Regions from separate parts of the Paenibacillus sp. J22R232 genome, predicted to be linked through region 2. Evidence: riboswitches for the same ligand, from Rfam matches in the RefSeq annotation. Region 2 holds a riboswitch; each other region holds the start of a gene.

Region 1 (2,270 bases), on a different contig from region 2:
TGCGTATGCAGGGAAGGCTTCAAGATCGGCAAGCGGCGCGTCGGCAATAGGCATCCATCGGCGCTCTAAGCGGCGAACAGTTTGTCCGATCCGGTCGTCTCGCTGCCTAGAATACGGGGTATAGTCCGTATGGACGATAACCTCCTCGATAGGATGGGCAAGCAGGAGCGACTCCGTTATCGCAGCAGGATCGCCGTAGAGCACGTGAAGCTCTTTCCCGGCGCTGGAATAGCTGTAGAGCAAGGAAGCGGCTTGCGCCATAAAGTTGCGGCCGCTATGGCTTGTCAGCCGGCCCTCTCCGATGAGGATGGGGTCTATGATCAGCAAATGTATGCCTTGCGTATGTTTTCTTTTTATATAATCGAAAGCGCGCAAATCCGAGGTACGCAGATCCTTGCGGTGAATAAACAGATACATCGGGTATTTCTCCTTCCCTGAATGCGGCAGCATGCTTACTGCAATCAGCTTGAAATGAAACAGCAAAGCCGCAAGTCATTTGTCGTCAGAGGACAAAAAACTGCGGCTTTGCTGATTGAGTCTACCTTTGCAGCTCTCTAAGAGAGGGGATAGGTTGCTCTATTGTGCGTCGGCATACGATTGGAAAGAATCCGCGTCCATGACACGACGTGCTGTCACATAACGGTCTTCATAATAAGAGGAGCTAAGTTTGTCTGTCACAACGCCTCGGCTGGAGGAAGAATGTGCAAACTTGCCGTCTCCGATGTAAATGCCAACATGGGATACGGTGCTGTTATTGCCACCGACTGTGTCGAAGAACACAAGATCTCCCGGAATTAGGTCAGCCTTAGCGACCTTCGTGCCTGATTTTGCTTGCGAACCGGATGTGCGTGGAAGATCGATGCCCATTTTATCGAACACATAGCTCGTAAAACCGGAGCAATCAAAACCTCTCGACGTTGTTCCGCCGCTTTTGTACGGACTACCAATAACGTCATTGATGAATCCGTTCAGTTTTGAGTCTGCGAAAGCGCTTCCCGCTTGGAAAGCGAGCACGAGAACGAGACCCAGGAGTATTGCGGTAATCTTTTTCAATTGTGAAACTCCTTCCAATGCCGACGAGGTTAGCTGTGGGGTTCGGTTGAAGGTTCCCTATGATTCCTCAGGCGCTGCGATAAATCAGACGTCGGAATCAATTCACCCAGAGTGGTTCCCCCGTTTCCCGATAGGGAATTAGGCCGTTTTTTATTGCTCTTGAGAATTATTCGATTATTTTCATTGATCTCCTGCCTTTAATTGCAAATTCTAATAATTCTCATGTAACCTTTTGACTATTTCCTTCGTTTAACCGTTTTTTGTGTAAGATAAACGATCATTAGTAGTTCTTTCTTACTAAACGAGTTAACTCAATTTCATTAATTATGTGAATACCTTGTAAAATATACCGATTTGTCCTCCGGCTGTGAATGGCGTAGACAAGTCTAAAGTCCCGCAATTGGCGGTAAATGAATGATTTGCGAGAAAAAGATTAGAAAATTTTCATACAAAAAACCTCTGAATGAACAGAGGTTTTGTTGTGATTCGTAAGTTTTCGCTTGAGTAAGGCGTTCTATTTGGCCGTGATGATTTTCTCTGATATCAGCTGAGGCTCGGCATTCTTCTGTTCCATCCAGAAGCGGAGCTTGTATCTTCCGGCGTATTTGAAATCATATGAGACAAGCTTGGAGCTGAACCAGAAGGTATCCTTCTCGACAAATTCCTTGAAATCATCATCCGCTTGGCTGCGCCTGTCGATCGTTATTTCTTTATCGTTAGGATCAGTAAGCGTGACCTTGAATTCCGTTATCGCTACATTCAGATTGTCGATTTGCGCTTGTACCAAGAACTTCTGGATGCTTCCCTTTTCAACTTGCCCGAACATGGTTCTTTTTTCGTTCATCATAAACATGTGGACATTCGGTTTTTGGATGACCAGCTTCTTTTCGCTGCCTTTCCACTGGATAAAAGCCTGCAAGGAGTCGGATAACGAGCGAATGTTGATATACACTTTGTCGTCGACAAGAAGACCGTCTTCCGGCGATTGCTTATTATTGTAAAGCAGCGTAACTTTCTGCATTAATTTGTCTGCCGCAACGATTGAACCGCCGGCAAGGAGCAGGGCCATAGATAGGATTACCAATTTTTTACGCATCATTTGCGTCTATCCTCCAACTTTTAATTTCATACACCTATTTATACAGAAATGACATCATTTAGTTGCGCTGCAATTTCAAATAAAAAGCCTTCATCCCCACATCATTCGTGGAGTTGAA
Region 2 (2,270 bases):
AGCATGAAGGCAAGCAGCGGGAAAGCCGCATAGGCCGTATTCGCAGCCAAAAATAGAATGAGTGCGGTTACCCCCTGAATGACGTAGTAGATAACGCCTCTTCCGAATGTTGCATTCGCGATTTGCGATACGACCGTTTCTTTCTCATTGGGCATAATGCCGTACCAATAAGCCAGCAAGCTAATGCCGATAAACATCGCGCCTAGAATCGTTCCCATCATGATCAGCGTCTTTGCTGCATTGCGCTCGGCCGGTTGCTTGAAATTCGGTATCGCATTAGACATCGCCTCAACGCCTGTTAAAGCAGAACAGCCGGAGCTGAAAGCCTTCAATAACAAAAACAAGCTGATGTTCGATACCGTTGCGCCAAGCTCTGGAACGGCTGCATGCGCGCCGCCAGCCATAAACTTAACAACACCTGAAATGATAAGTATAAAGATGGCAATAACAAACAGGTATACCGGCATGGCAAGCACGGAGGCCGACTCTGTAATTCCCCTGAGGTTAATGATCGTCAGTAAAACAATCATGACTAATGCGATGGCAACCCGGTGGTCATGCAGCGACGGAAAAGCTGAAGTGATCGCGTCCGTTCCGGCAGACGTGCTGACCGCAACCGTCAGGATATAATCCACGAGGAGCGAGCCCCCTGCCAGCAAGCCCGTAGAAACGCCGAGATTGTCCTTCGCTACGATGTATGCCCCTCCGCCGGCCGGGTACGAGAATATCGTTTGCCGATACGATAAAATAAGCACCAGCAAAAGTCCTAATACTGCTATCGATATGGGAATCGAATACCACACCGCCGCAAATCCGGCAACCATCAATACTAACAATATTTGTTCTGTTCCATATGCAACAGATGATAGTGCATCGGAAGAAAGGACCGCGAGCGCCTTCAGCTTGCTAAGCTTCTCCCCTTCGATTTCCGAGCTTTTCATCGGACGCCCGATCAGAATCCGTTTGAACCTGCTAACCATGTTGACTCCCCATTCCTTAACCTTAGGTGTTAATTGCTTGCTTCCTCGTTTAACGGCAACAAAAAAAAGCCGCAGGAAAGTAAGGACTCTCCCGCAGCTTTCCAAAAAAAATGGGTAGGCTGGCGTTAAGTTCCTCTCTTGGACGCTTACGAGGTTAGCTGACGGATTCGGGCGCAAAAGTCGCCCTACGGTTGGAGTACACCAACCGATTCACCCCTGAGCACGGACCAATTGGATCCCGCTCTTTGGTTCCCCCGATTCTTTTTCAGAATTCAGCGATTAAGGATTGTAGCAATCAATCGTTTGCAATGATCACGCTCTGAATCTTACTCCTCTGGAAAGCCATTGTAAACGAGCATAAATGGCTAAATTAATTTAAATTGGAATACCGCGCATTCATTTAACCGCTTACATCATCATGAACCTTTCCGTATCACGGTTATGCTCTTGTTATCTTCGCTTTATGACAATCAAGCGGCGCGGGTTATGCATTGCGCCGCTGATGGAACGACTGCATAGTTTCAAATCGGGTTCCTTTTAGAGCACTACAAAAAAAAAGCAGCCATCGAGGCTGCTTTTCCATTAACCCTTTTGAATTTTAAAATGAAACTCCCACTTCGCAACATTCCCTGAAAATCTTCCCCGGTTTTCTACAACCGAAACTTCTAGCGTCTTATTCACCGCTTTTGTACCGATTGCCGATACTTTAACGCTTGCGTCCGTGGCACCGTCGTCTGGGTATTTATCCTGTTCCTGTGCTTCTGCCCGCAGCTTAATGAGATCGGACGCCTTAAGATTGAGGACCAGCGTCTCGCCCTCCTTCACTTCTTTCCCGTTTATCGTTGCTCCGCTCCACCATTCATTTCCGACACTGTTTTTCTCGATCAGCTCAGCGCTGACAAACGTTACCTTTATCTTGATCGTCTTGGCGGCTGCGGCAAGCAGCGGCTGTGTTGATAAAGAAAAGAGTAGAATGATGCTGATGAAGACCGAGGCAAGTTGTTTCTTCATTTTTGTAATCCCCTTTTTTATCTCTGTTATTCCAATATATTCTATCACGACTAATGGCACAGGTCTACGGACTCTATCCACTTTTCAATATACTTTTATGATTATGAGTAACCCTGCTATATCCTATCAATTGGCAACTCTCTTAAAAACAAGGAACACGGTGCAATGATGTCGAATTATGCCGGAAGAGAATCTATAAGGAGGAGGATGCTGCATGTCCTTTCCGTTCAAAGCTGCCGATTATCCTTCGGGTCCTGGCTGCTATCTCATGAAAAATGA
Region 3 (2,270 bases), on a different contig from region 2:
TGCCTTCAGGATGCCGGTACAATTCTTTTTCTGTGCGAGGCCCAAGCGCATAAGCAAGCGTTAGCGGGCCAAGCCGTCCAGCAAACATCGTTAATGAAATTACTATTTTTCCCACTATGCTAAGATCGGGCGTGACGCCGACCGACAAACCGACCGTACCGAACGCAGACGTAGCCTCGAACAGCAGCTCGATAAAAGCTTTATCCTCCGTCATGGAGAGAATCATCGTAACGATAATGACCAGCAGCAACGAAATTAAGGTAATTGTCAGTGCTTTGAATATCCGGTCCTTGCCGAGCCTGTAACGAAACAGCACGATATCCTCGCGCCCGCGGATCATCGCAATAACGGCACCAACCAAAGTAGCGAACGTCGTCGTTTTTATACCGCCGCCCGTTGATCCTGGGGATGCGCCAATAAACATGAGGATGATCGTGAAAAACATGGTCGCTTGCCTTAGCTGCGTATAATCGAGCGTATTCGCGCCAGCCGTCCTTGGCGTTACCGACTGGAAGAAGGAGGCTAATATTTTGCCGCCCCAATCCAATGAGCCCAGCGTTTTAGCATTTGAAAACTCAAATAGGAATATCACGATGGTGCCGACGGCTATTAGCGTTCCGGTCGTCGCGAGAACGACCTTGCTATGCAAGGATAGCCGTTTGTTTTTGCGGTATTCCATCAAATCCGACATGACAACGAATCCCAAGCCGCCGGTTATAATCAACAGCATCGCCGCTAGGTTCACGACCGCATCGTTGACATACAAGGTGAGACTGCGATAGTCACCAAAAATATCAAAGCCAGCGTTATTAAAAAGCGATACGGCGTGAAAAACACCAAAATAGATCGCTTTGCCAAGCGGCATATCGAGTGCAAAGCGAGACGCAAACAGCGCTGCTCCTATGAGTTCAATCGATAAAGAATAAATAATAACCCGCCGAATAAGCTTGACTATCCCCTCCATGCTCGACTGATTCATCGCTTCCTGAAGCAGCAGACGCTCGCGCAGCGAAATTTTTTTGCGAAGGACGAGCGCGATAAGCGTCGCCATCGTCATAAAACCCAAACCGCCAAGCTGGAAAAGGCACATTAAGATGACCTGGCCCGCCACAGAGAAATAGGTGCCTGTATCCACAACGACGAGCCCCGTCACGCAAGTTGCCGAGGTTGCCGTGAACAATGCGTCCATGAACGGCAAGCGCTCGCCAGACGCAGAAGCAAAGGGCATGGATAATAATAGAGCTCCCAGCAATATAATAAGCGCAAACCCGCTGACCAGTATGCGCGGGGGTGACCATTTCAACACGTTAAAGTCTACCTTCATCCATTGTCCTTCTTCTGCAGTGTGTCATTATGGAGCACTACCTATATTTAAGCATAAAAAAAAGCACTGAAACCCAAGTGCTCGTGCGATGAGTTCTGTTCCATTTACGCCTTCGAGGTTAGCTGACGGATTCGGGCCTGGACAGGCAGCCCTATTCTATCGATGAAGATTAAGTTTCACCGTAGAAATTCACCCCATGCCGCCGGATCAGAAGCGCTGCTGGCTGCAGCAGGCTGAACGATTCCGACAACTTTATGGTTCCCCCGATTTCCTTAGGAAATTCGGCTATGCTATTCGATTAGTATGACGTTAACGATTATAATCCCAAAGCAGTCACGATATAAAGCTTATATTAATGACAAACAAGCCGATTTTGGACCAAAAAAGGGCAAGTAGAAGCTACAGCATACATCAGGCTTGTCGGATATCGTTATTTCGCTTGATCTTGAGAGCAAACGTGCTTTTCTATTGGATAATTCAGGGATTGGTATGTTAAGGTAATGGAATACGTAACTTATAAAAAGGATAGTAGAGGTGAACCGATGATTGATTCAATTAAGTTAAATGAATGGAAACGTTTTCTATGGGCAGCGATTGCATGCTTTATTATTTTCGCGGCTGTTGAAATCGTACCGATGATTTTTTCCATTAGCAACGGTGATTTGAATACGAAGGTCATTGAGAAGGAAACGGCTGAAAGCAGGGCCTCCGTGTTCGCTGCGAAGCAATCAGGGCTCCAGGTGAAGTCCGCCAAGGCTGTCCATCAAACCGATAAAGTCATAAACGGCTACTTATCCAAGCACGAGCTCATCAAAGCCTATAGCGACAAATACGATCAAAGCTTCCCGACGGACACCTACCAAGTGGAACTGAAATTTGACGGGGGCGGAACGGGCTTCGTCTATGTACATATGCAAAGCGAGAAAATCGTAGCTTGGAACTTTAT

What was found. A riboswitch is a leader RNA that binds a small molecule or an ion and turns the genes downstream of it on or off. The one in region 2 is predicted to bind cyclic di-AMP.
Region 1: it holds a riboswitch for cyclic di-AMP, as region 2 does, so the genes downstream of both, AC0YN3_RS30585 (C40 family peptidase) here and AC0YN3_RS00070 (APC family permease) in region 2, are expected to answer to the same signal.
Region 3: it holds a riboswitch for cyclic di-AMP, as region 2 does, so the genes downstream of both, AC0YN3_RS09895 (TrkH family potassium uptake protein) here and AC0YN3_RS00070 (APC family permease) in region 2, are expected to answer to the same signal.

The regions. Positions count from the first base shown of each region.
Region 1 is NZ_JBWDNK010000022.1:18,737-21,006, forward strand. Features, by position in the region: gene AC0YN3_RS30580 (FAD-binding domain-containing protein) at 1-417, opposite strand, end outside; gene AC0YN3_RS30585 (C40 family peptidase) at 577-1,053, opposite strand; cyclic di-AMP (ydaO/yuaA leader) riboswitch at 1,057-1,208, opposite strand; gene AC0YN3_RS30590 (hypothetical protein) at 1,568-2,152, opposite strand.
Region 2 is NZ_JBWDNK010000001.1:13,742-16,011, reverse strand. Features, by position in the region: gene AC0YN3_RS00070 (APC family permease) at 1-980, opposite strand, end outside; cyclic di-AMP (ydaO/yuaA leader) riboswitch at 1,109-1,268, opposite strand; gene AC0YN3_RS00065 (hypothetical protein) at 1,563-1,991, opposite strand; gene AC0YN3_RS00060 (GIY-YIG nuclease family protein) at 2,206-2,270, shown strand, end outside.
Region 3 is NZ_JBWDNK010000002.1:793,959-796,228, reverse strand. Features, by position in the region: gene AC0YN3_RS09895 (TrkH family potassium uptake protein) at 1-1,324, opposite strand, end outside; cyclic di-AMP (ydaO/yuaA leader) riboswitch at 1,417-1,621, opposite strand; gene AC0YN3_RS09890 (lysostaphin resistance A-like protein) at 1,867-2,270, shown strand, end outside.